Regions from separate parts of the Vreelandella sp. ssv genome, predicted to be linked through region 1. Evidence: predicted binding sites of a transcription regulator. Region 1 holds the regulator's gene; the other holds the start of a gene.

Region 1 (7,781 bases):
ATCGAGCTGAAGTAGGCGATGCTACTATTTTAACCGGGCCATGGGTGGAGGCGGTCGCACTGAACGCGTCACCGCCTATCAATTTAGCGCCGTCAGTAGCCCAGTTAAATCTAGACGATAGCGACGCGATAGCCCATTGGATAGTCAATTGGGTAAGCAAAAAAACGACGCCATGTTTTAAATGATTCAGTTTCAAATGCTTCAGCTTCAAAAAAAGGAACGGTGACAGCATGCAACTAACCCACCTTAATACCCGTGGCGAAGCCAATATGGTAGATGTTGGCGATAAACAAGAAACCCGTCGAGAAGCTATCGCTTCGGGTCGCATCATGATGCAGCCTGAAACGCTGAAATTGCTAAGCGACGGTGAGTTGCCTAAGGGCGATGTGCTAGCCACCGCGCGTATCGCCGGTATCCAGGCTGCTAAACGTACTCATGAATTGATCCCACTGTGTCATTCATTGGCACTATCCAAAGTGTCGGTTGAGTTCGATATTGATGTGGCCGAATCGTGCGTCCATGTGACTTCACTATGTCGTTTAAATGGACGCACTGGAGTTGAAATGGAAGCGCTTACCGCCGTCTCGGTAGCCTGTCTGACGCTTTACGATATGTGTAAGGCGGTCGATAAAGGTATGCGTATCGAAGCCATCCAGCTGGATAGTAAGCAGGGGGGGCAGCGCGGTGATTATCAGCGGACAAATTCTCAGGTGCCGATTGTAACGGGTGAAGGCGTGCCGGGAGAAGTAAGTTTGGGCGAACGTTGCCCATCGCCCTGCGTGCGGGTTAAGTTTTTAGCTGAACTGCGTGAGCGTTTAGGTGAAAGCGAGGCAGTGGTCAGTCTGGATCAGCTTGCGAGCCGAGATATTAGCGGCTTAAAAGCTGCCTTGGCGGAGCGCGATAGTCGCTTTAAGCAACTCACCGACCAGCGAACGCTGTGTGCGATTAATCAAGTGATGGCGAATGATGATGCGTTAGTGACCGATGACGACGAAGTGGCATTTTTCCCACCGGTCACGGGGGGGTAGAGTGGATATGGGGCTGGATATTAAAGTAGCGATACAAGCAGCGCCTTTCCCGATGGACTATGGATATGGCGATGCACTAGCAGGACGCAGTGACATTGGCGCGGTGGTTAGCTTTACCGGGCTGGTGCGTGATTTTAACGAAACGCCAGACGTTACGGGGCTAACGCTGGAGCACTATCCGGGTATGACCGAGCGCACGTTGACCGAGATTGGTGAGCAGGCTTGGCAGCGTTGGTCGCTGCAGGCAGTCCGGATTATTCATCGCATCGGTTATCTGGCCCCGGGCGATCCGATTGTTCGCGTGCTAGTCGCTAGCGCTCATCGCCGCGAAGCCTTCGAAGCCTGCGATTTCATCATGGATTTTCTCAAAACCCAGGCGCCATTCTGGAAGAAAGAGCACTCGACCCATGGCGAGTATTGGGTCAAAGAGCGCCACTCTGATCAACAGGATGCCGCGCGCTGGGACTAAGAGTGTCGTGTTGCTGTGCGGCGCGATTAAATGACTCGGCCCTAGCGATTGGCTGCATTGTCATACTCAGCAGGTTCAGGCATTTCGGCGGCCATGATCTGTAAATGCACATCTGGCAGGTGCTGCATATGCGCTGCTAGCCAGTGCACCAGGCGAGGCTGCAATGCTTGGCGCAAGTCGGCCAGTGTCTCCGCGGCAATCTCTTCAAGTTGGTCATCCAGCCAGTCGCTAAAACTATCTTCATCTAGCGGGCTGGCGCCCGAAGAGTCTAGCATCAATCGGCCAATACGCGCCCAGCCAATGTCAGTTGCGGTGACTGGTAGCGCTAAGTACAAACTGCCCCGGCGGGCCGTTTTGGCGTCATTCACTTCTAGACCAGGATGGGGCACGACGCTGTTTTGACTGACAATGCAGGGGGGCTGCGGGTAGCGCGCCTCACAGCGCAATCCATGATTGTCAAAGCAGATTAAATCGCCATTAATCGGCGTTAGCGGTGCGCTGATGCCCAGCTGGCTAGCAATGGCCTGATGGGCCTGCTGGTGTCGCGCTTCGCCATGAACGGGCAGCAGATATTTCGGTTTAACCCAGTGATAAAGCTTGATTAACTCATCCTGAGCAGGGTGCCCGGTGGCATGTAATTCGGGATGATTGAATTCATCATAGATGCGCACACCAAATTGCGTCAGACGCTTTTTAAGCTGTTCAATGGGGCGTTCATTGCCCGGAATGGCTTTAGCCGAGAAAATGACGTTATCACCTGACTGAAGGTCAACAAAGGGGTGGCGGCCCTGGGCAAGACGCTGGAGCGCCGCACGGGGCTCCCCCTGGCTGCCGGTGGCGATAATGACCACTTCATCCGGTGGTAAATAACCGAGATCGTGATTCGGCACCAGCGGCGGTAAATCATCCATATAGCCGAGCCCCCGCGCGACACTCACCATGCGCTCCATGGAGCGCCCCATCAAGCTGATGCGCCGGCCGCATTGGTGAGCTGCACGTCCTATGGCCAACACCCGTGCCAGATTGCTAGCGAAGCAAGAGACAACGACGCGGCCCTGGCAGTTGCTGAGGGTTTTTGTCAGCGCTCTGGCGACATCGCCCTCACTGCCGGAGTGCCCTGGCATTGGCGCATTGGTCGAATCGCCAACGACTAAATCGACCGGTGCGAGCGCCCTAAACTGTGCGGCGCTCATCGGTGTACCAATCAGCGGTTCAGGATCGAGCTTCCAGTCACCGGTGTGTAAAACACGGTAGCCACCGGCCATCATCATTAAGGCACAGCTTTCGGGAATTGAGTGCGTCAAAGGGAGGTAGCGTAGCGTAAATGGCCCGCTTTCAAGCGCCTCGCCTGGTTCGATAACTTGGATAGCGGCACTACTAAGCTGATGTTCAGCAAATTTCAGTCTCAACAACCCAGCCGCCAATGGGGTGGCATAAATAGGGCAGTTCCACATCGGCCAGAGCCAGGCGACTGCCCCTATGTGGTCTTCATGTCCGTGGGTGATGTAAAGCGCTTTGGGTACGATCCCTAATGCTTTCAGGGTATCGAGATTAGGAACCTGAAGCGGTGAGTTGGGAAGATCCTGGCGAATCATCATGCCGCAGTCGACGGCAATCCAGTGATCGTCATGGCCGTATAGCGTTAGATTCATTCCAATCTCACCGCATCCCCCTAGCGGCAGCATGCGCAGCGGTGGACGACGACGGGGACGAATTTGAACGCGTGGTGAATGCATCAGTTATGAAAAGCCTAAAAAGTAGTGCCTTAACTATACGGGAAGGCAGGGGCGGCTAACAATCATCCTTGGCCTTCCGATACAATACGCAGTCTAAGTCGCTGGTTTATCATAATTAGCGTAGAAATAGGTCAAGAGTAAATTACATGTCTCATTATTATCGTTTAGTTGTGTCCTGTCCCGATCAAGTAGGTATTGTGGCTCGCGTTTCGAGCTTTATTGCCCATCAGGGTGGCTCGATCACCGAAGCAAGCCAGCACTCTGACTTAGAAACCGGCTGTTTTTTTATGCGTTACGAAATTTTGGCAGATTCAGTGGCTATGTCGGTAGAATCGCTACGTGCATCGTTTGAAACGGTCGCTAGCGAATTCAATATGCAGTGGTCACTGGTCGATACCCAGAAGCGTCGTCGGGTGGTGTTAATGGTGTCGCGGGAGTCGCACTGCTTAGTGGATCTGCTTTATCGCTGGCAGGGAGGTGAACTGGATTGCGATATTGTTGGAGTGATCTCAAACCATGACGACATGCGTTCATTGACCGAGTGGTACGGCATCCCTTACCACCATGTGCCGGTCGATGCTGAAAACAAGCAGGCGTCGTTTGCCGACGTTCAGACTGTAATCGATAACGCCCGCGCTGACTGCATCGTGCTGGCACGCTATATGCAAATCCTACCGCCTGACTTGTGTGCACGCTATGAAGGTCGGGTGATTAACATTCACCATAGTTTTTTGCCCTCTTTCGCTGGTGCTAAACCTTACCACCAAGCGTATCAACGCGGTGTTAAATTGATTGGCGCAACCTGTCACTATGTCACCGAGGAACTCGATGCTGGCCCGATTATCGAACAGGATATTCATCGTGTTAGTCACTGTCATACGCCTACTGATTTAGTGCGCTTTGGCCGAGACGTTGAAAAGGCGGTTCTAGCGCGCGGTTTACGCTGGCATCTTGAGGATCGTGTGCTGGTTCATGGCAATAAAACGGTGGTCTTTAGCTAACGATTGGTAACGTAAGAGGTCGCTATGTCATTCGCGCAAAGTGTATTAGCGCCTTGGGCGCTAGTGCTTACCTCACTACTCTCGTTAAGCGTGGTAGCCTGGGCACTTTTGCGTCGGCCTTGGCAAGCGCTAATCAAGGATGGTGCACTTCAGCATCGCTGGTTAGGGGCAACCCTAGCGGTAGTGCTGATGTGGCAACTGCGCGCTCAAGCAGTGGACTGGCTAACGCTGCACCTTGTCTTTACGGTATTGATGACTCTGGTATTTAAAGCACCGTTAGCACTCATCAGCAATGTACTGATTAATGTGGCGATGGTGGTAATAGGCCGCAATGAGTGGATGCTGTTAGGCGCTAACGTACTGGTAACAGGGGTGGTGCCAGCAGCCATCATTGGCACGGTATGGCGGCTGGTCGATCGCCGACTGCCGGATAATCTGATGGTGTTTCTATTTGCCTGCGGTTTTTTCGGTACGGCGCTGGCTACGCTGGGGGGCGGGTTAGTAGCGGTGCTACTGATCACCGTAGCAGGTACCGACCCTGACGCTATTTATCTAGCCCAAGAGTATGCACGCTTCTTGCCCTTGTTAATGCCTTCGGAAGCGTTTATCACCGGCATGCTGCTGAGTATCCTGCTGGTCTATCACCCTAATTGGGTGGCCACTTTCAATGACCACCGCTACATCGATATGCAGTGAAGGTGATGTTAGCCGAGAGCCTGACCATTGCCGCCGCGAATAACGCCAACGCCCACTCCTTCGATATTGAGCGACTGGGAGCGAAGATCGATTTCAATGGGCGCAAAGTCTGGGTTTTCAGCAAACAGCGTTACCTGATGTCCTTGGCGCTTGAAGCGCTTGACGGTCACTTCATCATCTAAACGCGCCACCACAATCTGGCCATCGCGCACTCGCTCAGTGCGATGAACAGCCAATAAGTCACCCTCTAAAATGCCAATATCCTTCATTGAGAGTCCCCGGACGCGCAGCAAATAGTCGGCCTTAGGGGTGAAGTACTCAGCAGGCAGCGGGCAGTAGCGATCTATATGTTCTGCAGCGAGAATGGGGCTTCCAGCGGCGACTTCACCAATGACAGGCAGTCCAGCCGGTGGTGATTCAATATGATTGGCAACGGGTAACGTAGCCACGCTGCTGTCCACTATTTCCTGGGGCTCTTGGTTGGGCAGGCGAATGCCGCGTGACGTATTGCGGATAATGCGAATAACCCCTTTTCGTTCAAGCGCACGAAGGTGTTCTTCAGCTGCATTTGGGGAGCGGAAACCGAGTGCTTTAGCAATCTCAGCACGGGTCGGAGGGTAGCCAAATTCGCCCATGGTCTTAACGATAAAATCAAATACGTGCTGTTGGCGAGCGGTTAGCGGACGCGACATACCAGACTCCAAAAATAGTGAATAGACAGTAACAAGTTAAATGTCGACTTAATCGATAAGTGTTTAAGTATACAGTATGTTCCTCTGTCCAGTATATGGCTTGTCAATGCCTATTGCCGGAGGCGGTGAATTTTTCCTAATCGTTTGAAACTAAGTTTTTACTTATTTACTTGGCCGCATTTCATTAACAAATCAAGCGTTGAGCCTGTCAAAGTTATGGCATAGTATTTTGCTATGTTTTAAACACTCGTTTCCCTGGAGAGCAACATGGCTCAATCTGATACGGTGACCCGTATACTTGATACCGCGGAAGTGCTGTTTGCAGAGCGTGGTTTCGCTGAAACCTCGCTGCGCAATATCACTAGCAAAGCGCGCGTCAATTTAGCGGCCGTGAACTATCATTTCGGTTCAAAGAAAGCCTTGATTCAGGCCGTTTTTTCTCGCTACTTGGATCCCTTTACACAGCGTTTTCATACTGCGCTTGATAAGCTTGAAGCCCAGCACACAGGGAGCGTTATCCCGCTTGAAACGCTACTCGAAACAATGGCTACCACTGTGCTGGCAGTGCCAGCTGAGCGTAACAGCCTAAAAGTTTTTATGCGCTTATTAGGCCTGGCCTATAGCCAGGCGCAAGGACATCTTAGGCGCCATATTCAGCAAGAGTATGGTGATGTGTTTACCCGCTTTACCGAACTTGTGCGTCAAGCAACGCCAGACTTGCCTGACGCGGAGCGCTTTTGGCGGCTACACTTTATGCTCGGCACGGTAATTTTTACGCTTTCTGGTCTTGATGCGCTGCGTGATATTGCTGAAAAGGATTATCACGAGCAGGTCACCGTACGGGATTTAGTTCGACGGTTGCGTCCGGTAGTTGTCGCTGCCATGAATGCACCGTTACCCCCAGCACTCGAAGAAGGAAAATATGCGAACGCCCAGGCTAGCTGAGCTACCCCCAACGGAGAGTATCTGGTTAGAAATAGACACCACTCAGCAGCAGCTACGCTGCTGGCGAGGGGCAAAAGTTCTCCATGAGTGTGAGATATCGTCTGGTGCCGCTGGTAGTGGTGAGCGCAATGGTAGCGGTAAAACCCCCCATGGTTGGCACTATATAAGAGCGGCCATTGGTGACGGTATGCCAGAAAATGCGGTATTTCGTGGGCGGCGCTGGACAGGCGAGACTTTCTCCCCTGATCTCGCTGATGCGCATCCTGAGAGAGACTGGATCTTGACGCGTATTCTGTGGTTGTGCGGGCTAGAAAAAGGCGTTAATCGTGGTGGACAAGTAGACTCTCAGCGGCGCTATATTTACCTACATGGCACGCCGCCCGACGAGCCAATGGGGGTGGCCGCTTCCCATGGCTGTGTTCGTTTACGTAATAGTGATTTGCTCTATATATTTTCGCTAGCGGTGCCAGGCACGCCGGTTTGGCTACACGGTGGTCGGCAGTGCTTTGATTAATCAGGTTTTGACACCGCTAGACGATCGTCTAAAATCATCGCCCCTTTTATTGGTGGACCTATCACGATGACTCAACCGTTAGGCCCGGTCATGCTCGACCTTGAAGGCACGAAATTGACGGCCACAGAAAAGCGCTTGCTCACTGAACCGGCGGTAGGGGGTGTCATCTTATTCGCCCGGAATGTTGAGAATGGCTACCAGGTACGTCAGCTATGTAGCGATATTCGCCGCGTACGCGCTGATTTGCTGATTGGGGTTGATCAAGAGGGCGGGCGTGTCCAGCGCATTAAAGAGGGGATGACTCGCCTTCCTGCCATGGCGCGTATTGGCGAGTGTTATCGCGACATTCCGGAAGATGGGCTTGTATTGGCAAAAGATGCTGGCTGGCTATTGGGCATGGAAATGGCAGCCTGTGGGTTGGATCTTAGCTTTGCGCCGGTACTGGATGTGGAGAGCGGGGTCTCTAGCGTTATTGGCGATCGAAGCTTTAGTAGTGACCCCCATCATGTCGCGCAGCTCGGCGGCGCTTTCATTTTAGGGCTTCACGATGCCGGCATGGCCGCCGTGGGAAAACACTTCCCTGGCCATGGTGGCGTCGCGGCTGACTCTCACGTTGCACTGCCGGTGGACGACCGTTCATTAGAGGCGATTAAACAGCGCGACCTTGTGCCCTTTACCCATCTCGCCACCCAGTTAGAGG
Region 2 (7,781 bases), 1.0 Mb from region 1:
TAAGTAGGCTTCTTGAATAATGCGCGCGGCAATCCAAGCGTTCCACACGGCGTATAGCGGCCCGGTTAATACGGGTAGAAAACCGCGTAGCGTTAGTCGGCCTAATAAGCGGCGCAGCAGCAGGCGCAGGAGAAAGCTGCTCAAGCTGATTTTTAAGCGGTAAAGCAGCGATCTGGCGGTTAGCTTCCAGCCATGCAGGTAGGCGTGCGGGTCCACGCCATATATAAGGCTACCGGGGCTAGGGTACTCCAAGGCTGCTCGGGAAATACCGTGAACGGTCAACTGAATATCGGGCTCCAGAGAGTCCGTTTGGCCATAACGTAGACCCGCTAAGCGCGTTATCGTCGCTACGCCGCGAAGCGCATTCCAGTATAAAAAGCCAATTTCCAGCGCGGTGATGGTGCCTGCGACGGCCAGGTAACCCGCCCAGTAGGGGAGCTGTTCCCGCAGACTCATGGCTTCCCAGTGGCCAGTGGCAAATTCGCGCATAAACCACTCGGCGCCACCAATCAGCGTGCCGGAAATCATGCCAGCGAGCGCTGCCCAGGCAATGATCCCGCGCCGTGCCCGCTTCAGGGCATTCGGGTCGGGGGCGTCCAGGGCTGGCTGGCGGCGTAAATAGCGATGTACATAGCGGCTAGCCCAGCGTTGCGCTAAGCCAGGGGCAGGAGCGTACTCTTTATCTGGCCGAGAGAGGGGCATGAGGACCGCGTTCCTTCGCATTGGGCCGTTTAGGGTAGCGGTTACGTCCGCGAAGTACACGCATCAATAGCGCCGGGGTGAGTGCCTGCCTTCATTAGTTCATCCCAACGCGTGGTATAGCGGTCTGAACGGTGGGCACAGCGTAACTGCCAGGCGGCGGGGGCGTTGGTCATGCCAAAGCTAATGGTGCCTTGTCCCATCTGTTGGTTGATCTGATCAACCGTTGCCATCAAAAACGGGTGGTGATCCCGCGTAGGCGGATGCAGTAGCGAAAGCTGGTGTTGCTCGGCGTCCACCAAATCAAGCAGCATCACGCCTGCCTTCATGAACTTGAAACGAGGGCGGTGAATTTGCTCAAGCCCCTGGCGTACGGCATCAAGGATCACCCTGGTATCGTCGCTGGGCGAGGGCAGGGGAATCAGCGCTTGCGGGAAGTATTGCTTCTGGTCGCGGCGGTGGCGGTTGGTATTGAGAAATACCATGACCGCTCGGGCAAGGCTCTGCTGTTCGCGCAGTTTTTCTGCGCTACGCTGAGCATGGCGACGCAGCGCATTATGCACTTCGGCAAAGACACCAGTGGGCTGGCCGAACGAGCGTGATGTCATGATGCGCTGTCGCGGCTGATCCAGCGCGTTCATCTCCATGCAGGGCGTGCCGCGCAGTTCAAGCGCGGTACGTGCTAACACTACCGAGAAGCGCTTACGCAGCAGCTTTTCATCGCTTTCTCGCAAGTCCCAGGCAGTCGTCACGCCGCCGATGGCTAAGCGCTCGGCAAGCCGATGGCCGACCCCCCAAACGCTGCCCACCGGCGTGCGTTTTAGCAGCGCCTCCGTGGTGTGGTCCTGCCCATTAAGCAAGCAAACGCCCTGGTAGTGAGGGTCTTGCTTGGCAAGGTGGTTGGCCAGTTTGGCAAGCGTATGGGTGGGGGCAAGCCCCACGCACACAGGCAATCCTAAATGTCGGCGAATACGCTGGCGTAGCTTCCGCCCCAATGCCTCACACTGGTCATGGGTGAAGCCTTCTAAATAGACGAACATTTCATCAATGGAGTAGGGGGCAATCTCTGGGCAGGCATCGCGCAGCAGTTGAGCCAGTCGCGCCGACATATCGCCATAAAGCTCATAGTTCGACGACAGCAGATGGATCTCGCCGCGCTGGCGCAGCCCCTCTAACTTGAAAGATGGCGTGCCCATGGGAATATCGAGTGCTTTAAGCTCGGCGGAGCGGGCGATGATACAACCGTCGTTGTTGGACATCACCCCAACGGGCCTACCTTCAAGCCTGGGCTGAAAAACTCGCTCGCAACTGACATAAAAGTTGTTTGCATCCACCAGACCAATCATCGTCCCCACCTGTTTAACGTAAATACTCGTGCACCACCGCGCGCACCACGCCCCAGAGCTGGCAGTCGGTGCCTTCAAGCGGTAGCGGCGGGTAGGCGGGGTGAGTGGAACAAAGGTGAGGTGACCCTTGATAAAGCGAGTAGCGTTTAATCAGCACTTCGCCCTCCAGCATGGCCACCAGCATATGCCCTAAGCGGGGCTTGATACCGCGATCAACGATCAGTAAGTCGCCGTCGAAAATCCCCCACCCTTCCATGCTGTCGCCCGTTGCGGTGACATAAAACGTCTGGGTAGGATTTTTAACCAACCGTGTATTGAGGTCTAGCGTGCGCGGCTCGTAATCCTGCGCAGGCGAAGGAAAGCCGCTAAAGCCAGCGCGGCCCAAAAAAGTTAAATAAGGCAGCGGCTGGGAGCTTAACGGCAAAGCGGGAGTGAAGTGAGATGGCTGGCCCGGCATCGTCGGCATCCTGACTCGTAAAATATTGTATGAATATACAGTATTTGGCTCAGGAAAAGAAAATGCAAATTGGCGGGTGTGTTAAGTACTGCTACGGCATAAAGATGAATGCTGCTCATCAACAACCTGACGCGGATGCGATGAAAGTCGCGTCAGGCTGCGTTATGATAGCGGCCTCGCTTCTTCCATGATGACCCTTTCTCGTTACGAGGTTCCTGCCGATGTTCAGCCGCGATATGACAATTGCCGGATTCGATGATGTGCTGTTTGATGCCATGCAGAAAGAAGTGGCGCGCCAGGAAGCCCACATCGAACTGATTGCTTCCGAAAACTACGCCAGCCCTCGCGTACTTGAAGCCCAGGGCAGCCAACTGACCAATAAATACGCTGAAGGCTACCCCGGTAAGCGTTACTACGGCGGCTGTGAATTCGTCGATATCGCTGAAAATCTGGCTATTGATTATGCCAAAGAGCTGTTTGGCGCTACCTACGTCAACGTTCAGCCGCACTCTGGCTCGCAGGCCAACAGCGCCGTTTTCCAGGCACTAGTTAAGCCAGGCGACACCATTCTGGGCATGAGCCTAGACGCTGGCGGCCACCTGACTCACGGCGCCAAGCCGAGCTTTTCGGGCAAGCACTACAACGCCATTCAGTACGGCTTGAATGATCAAGAGCTGATCGATTACGACCAAGTGGCTCAGCTTGCCCGTGAGCACAAGCCTAAAATGATCATCGCCGGTTTCTCAGCCTATTCTCAAATTGTGGATTGGGCTAAGTTCCGCGAGATCGCCGACGAAGTGGGTGCTTACTTACTGGTTGATATGGCCCACGTCTCGGGCTTGGTAGCTGCAGGTGTTTACCCCAGCCCGCTGCCCCATGCCCACGTGGTGACCTCTACCACCCACAAAACTCTACGTGGTCCACGTAGCGGTGTGATTCTTTCTGCTGAAAACGACGCAGATATCGAGAAGAAACTCCAGTCGGCAGTGTTCCCCGGTGGCCAGGGCGGCCCGTTGATGCACGTGATCGCAGCTAAAGCGGTGTGCTTCAAAGAAGCGATGGCGCCCGAGTTCAAAACCTACCAGCAGCAAGTAGTCAAGAACGCTAAGGCAATGGCCAAAGTGTTTATCGACCGCGGTTACGACATCGTCTCTGGCGGCACTGAAGATCACCTCTTCCTGCTTTCACTGATCAAGCAGGGAGTAACCGGTAAAGACGCAGATGCGGCGCTTGGCCGTGCCCACATCACCGTCAACAAGAACGCCGTACCTAACGACCCGCAAAGCCCGTTCGTTACTTCAGGCCTGCGTATCGGTACCCCGGCGGTGACCACGCGTGGCTTCGGTGAAGAAGAGTGTACCCAGCTCGCTGGCTGGATCTGCGACATTCTGGATGTGTTGGCCAAAGGCGAAGACACCAGCGCCATCGAAGCGCAGGTGCTGGATAAAGTGGCTGAGGTTTGTGCACGGCTGCCTGTTTATAAGTAACTTTAACGCTCGTTAAGTGTGATAAGAAGCCCTGCTATTAGCAGGGCTTCTGGGTAATTAGTGCTTGGTCTCTATATCGACGTATAGGGGAAAAATGATAGAAAATTACTAGTATCACCAGCCCCCCTGGCCCTCTAATAAACTACGTGTATTGTTGTTTAACGGCAGGCGAAAATCGGCGCTTCCGAGTACCATGGCATCACCTGCTCTCACTACACGCGCACTGACATAGACAAAATCCTGCCCTTGAGCATAGGTGCCCATAAGAATGGAGCGGGCGTTGTGCTGGGCGCTTAGGCGCTGTACTTGCCGTGAAAGAATCAACTCTCCCACGCTCTCTTCAATAAACATGCTGTCGCGCATTTTGACTTCACGTACTTCCATGCCCTGGCGCGAGAGCGCTGATGCCATGATTTCAGAGCTAATCCGGCCAAGCGTCGACGATTGACTCAAATTGTCGATGCTCACAAACGTGGCGGCAATCATGGGGCTGTAACGCGTCAGCTCTGGATTGCTGGCGATCATTTGTTCGGCCGCGGCGTGGACCAACTCAGAAAGGTCAGGTTCGGGTTCTGGACGTGTGTTGTTACCATTACCCATCGTGTTGCAGCCAGCCAGCAACAGTAGGGCCAAGCTAATCAGCGCAGCACGGCTGATAGCGTTAACGCGCCGTGCAGTAAACAGTGTAATCAGCATGACATTACCACGTATCAGTAAGGGGAACGGAGGGGGTGGTAGGCGCCTGAGGCACGCGATGAGGGGCGTATTGGCGACGATCACCCGCATTGATGTAGTAAATGTTGGATGATGAGTAGAGAATTCGTTCGCCATCGATTATTTGCGTCGTCACAATAATCTCTTCATTGCTCGTGTTGGTCCAGCTGCCGCTGGTGGTATCGGCAATAATACCCGCAGGGATTAGCCCTAACGCAGGCTCGCTCCACTGATTAAACGGTATGGTAGCCACGGCGATTCCCGCGGTGAGCGCCGTGAAGGCCCCCACCGGCGGACGTATAAAGCCGCGATCCCGGTGCTCAACCACTTCGACATCAATCGTGACATTGGCGCTGTTGGCAGTAGGCACCGTGGTGAGATTGGCGCCGCGTGACACTAGTTCGCTGGTAAGCAGGGTGCGAAAGCCACGCTCAAATTCGCCGCCGCTGTATGCGCGGAGTTCACCGTGCTCGGCTGGACTGATGTGTAAGTCGCGATTGCGAACGCGCTCGCGTTGCAAAATGCTGATAGCTTCATGGCGGGCAAGCACATCCCAGTGGTGAGCTGCCTGCATACGTTGCTGCTCAGTATAGGGATAGGTGGTGGCAATGGGCGCTTGTGATGTATTGGCATAGAAGCAGCCGCTGAGCATTAGCGTTGCCAGCCCCCAGCCAACAGGACGTATGAAATAGGGTAAACGACATAATGTGGGACGGGTGCGCACCTGCGGGTTCCTTTTTCGCTACAAACGGCTTTTGGTAGACTGTTCGCCATACTTAGTTTGGCATGCCTAAATTGACATGCCTAATTCTACATACCTAGTTCGAAATATCTGGTTAGATTTAAATAGCTTCATCGGCCAAGAGGTTCAAAACTTGAATGAGCGATACTACTAATGCTTGAAGATCACCGCAGCGGTCCGCGCCATGATTCGCTCATGTCGGCCTATCATGAAAGCGATAGCAACAGCGGTTGGATGATTAGCTATCTGGATATCATGACCTTGCTGGTGGCTCTTTTCGTGATCATTATCGCCGCGGCAGGGTCGACCAATCCAAAATGGTTGACAGGCGATACCGCTAGCGAGGATATCCATTTTCCGTCGCCTGCGCTGGAAATCCCCTTGCCCGAGGCGTTATTACAAGCAATGCCTGACCGTGCTGGTATAGCCGCTTGGAGTGGTACAGGACTAAGCCCAATGGCAGTGAGCGCGTCGTTGGGTGTGGCGGGTTTGCCCGATTTGTCTCGGTTACCTCGTCGGGTGAGCCTTGGTGTACCACCGCTCTTGGCTGCCCCGGTTCCACCGGCCGCTGAGCCGGTTACTGTTCTACCCAAGCTGCTGATGCCTGCGGGCAGCGATGATTTTTCATCTCCTTTGGCGGATTACATGGTGGTGTTAACCGATCACCCGCCGGTAAATGTCCAGGTAGTCAGCGATGAATCTGTCTCGGGGGCGCTTGCCCTGGATCAAGCGCTTTCACAACGTGTGGATGAGTCACCGTATCTGCCCGACCTTGAAGGGGTTGAAGTCTCGCGAGTGGCAGAGGGTATTAGCCTGCAGGTGCAGGATCAGCTGTTGTTTCCTTCGGCGACAGCCGAGTTAACGGATACTGGTTCGTCATTAGTGGGCAGTTTGCTGGAAACTATTCAACGCTATGATGGTGAAGTATGGGTTGAAGGCCATTCGGATAGCCAGACGATTAGCACAGAGGAGTTCTCTTCTAACTGGGCGCTCTCAAGTGCACGTGCCATCGCCATCGTTGAAGCGCTGGAAGCGTCGGGCGTCGATGCCGAGCGCCTGCGCGCCGTGGGCTTGGCGGCTACCAGACCATTAGAAGACAACGCCACGGCAGAGGGCCGTGCGCGTAACCGTCGGGTTGAGGTCGTTATTCATGTGGAGTAGCTGACTTCCGAAAGCATGGCTATTTTGATGATAGCGACCATAAAAAAGCCCGCCGGGGTAGGCGGGCATTAAAGGTCTTGGCTCACTGCAGCCCACTGGCATCAGGTGAGGGGTGTACAGGATCACCAGTGAGTACAATATTAGTATAGCTATTTTCCCGGCATTGCCAAGTGCTGTGTTAGTTTTTCTTGTTTGTCGACGCAAACGTGCCCTGATGTGTTCAATGCTCTTTTTTGGTGCATCAAGGCTGCTTCTTTTTGGTGCTTGTAAGAGTGTTCGTTAATTTAAAGATAAATAAACCTTGTAACTTACTGCTGTACCTACGCTTCTCTGTTTTGGCTTACAACTTGCTATGCTTTCCATAGCCAATTAATAGCTGGTCATCGCCATAGGGCATCGCAGACGACAGTCTTTACGATGCGTTAAGACCGAATAGAGGTAGCGCCATGCCTGAATCCAATCATCTGTCAGTGCCACTTTGCCCGCCAATATCTCCAGCTGACCCTGCTTTTCAGCCGCGTTTGGTATTGACCGATCTGGATGGCTCGCTGCTGGATCACCATAGTTATGATTTCAGCCCGGCTGCACCGTGGTTAGCTCGTTTAAAACAAATGGGGGTGCCGGTGATTCCCGTCACCAGTAAAACCCGTGCGGAATTGATTCCGCTGCGCGAGGCGTTGGGCCTGACGGGAACGCCCTTTATTGCTGAAAATGGTGCGGTTATTGGCCTGCCGCCAGGTTGGTGCCATGCCCGCTTGGATCGTCCAGGCGGTGGTCGTGATGGTGTCGTGATTAAACATCCTGGGGTAGATATCGGTTTTATTCGTGCCCGTTTGAAGGTATGGCGTGAGCGTCTAGATATTCAATTTACCCAGATGGGCGAGCTTAGTGTGCAGGAAGTCATGCAACTCACTGGGTTGGATGAAAAACGCGCCAGAGATGCCCGGCAGCGGGAAGGCAGTGAACCGTTGTTGTGGAAAGACAGTGACCAGGCACTAGAAACGTTTCGTGCCGCTCTGGAGGGGGATGGCCTACAGCTAACGCAAGGCGGGCGCTTCTGGCATGTGATGGGCCGCTCGGCCGATAAGGGCAGCGCAGTGGAGTGGTTGGTGAAACGTTTTACTGCGTTAAGAGGCCGCACACCACTTTCGCTAGGCCTAGGGGATGGGCCGAAC

The links. Region 1 encodes LexA, which represses DNA repair genes until DNA is damaged. Its sites were predicted from a motif close to TACTGTNTANNTANACAGTA; they were not measured.
Region 2: a site for LexA is predicted at 2,526-2,545, ahead of AC5TBW_RS05590 (LexA family protein). Genes of this name have one in related genera too.

The regions. Positions count from the first base shown of each region.
Region 1 is NZ_CM182545.1:2,242,194-2,249,974, reverse strand. Features, by position in the region: gene mobB (molybdopterin-guanine dinucleotide biosynthesis protein B) at 1-185, shown strand, start outside; gene moaC (cyclic pyranopterin monophosphate synthase MoaC) at 231-1,028, shown strand; gene moaE (molybdopterin synthase catalytic subunit MoaE) at 1,036-1,497, shown strand; gene AC5TBW_RS10310 (ribonuclease J) at 1,539-3,149, opposite strand; gene purU (formyltetrahydrofolate deformylase) at 3,380-4,234, shown strand; gene AC5TBW_RS10300 (energy-coupling factor ABC transporter permease) at 4,259-4,930, shown strand; gene lexA (transcriptional repressor LexA) at 4,939-5,622, opposite strand; gene AC5TBW_RS10290 (TetR/AcrR family transcriptional regulator) at 5,890-6,567, shown strand; gene AC5TBW_RS10285 (L,D-transpeptidase family protein) at 6,545-7,081, shown strand; gene nagZ (beta-N-acetylhexosaminidase) at 7,148-7,781, shown strand, end outside.
Region 2 is NZ_CM182545.1:1,199,741-1,207,521, forward strand. Features, by position in the region: gene AC5TBW_RS05580 (LBF_2804 family protein) at 1-702, opposite strand, end outside; gene AC5TBW_RS05585 (Y-family DNA polymerase) at 744-2,045, opposite strand; gene AC5TBW_RS05590 (LexA family protein) at 2,059-2,502, opposite strand; gene glyA (serine hydroxymethyltransferase) at 2,724-3,989, shown strand; gene AC5TBW_RS05600 (FlgO family outer membrane protein) at 4,104-4,685, opposite strand; gene AC5TBW_RS05605 (hypothetical protein) at 4,690-5,355, opposite strand; gene AC5TBW_RS05610 (OmpA family protein) at 5,599-6,606, shown strand; gene AC5TBW_RS05615 (HAD-IIB family hydrolase) at 7,053-7,781, shown strand, end outside.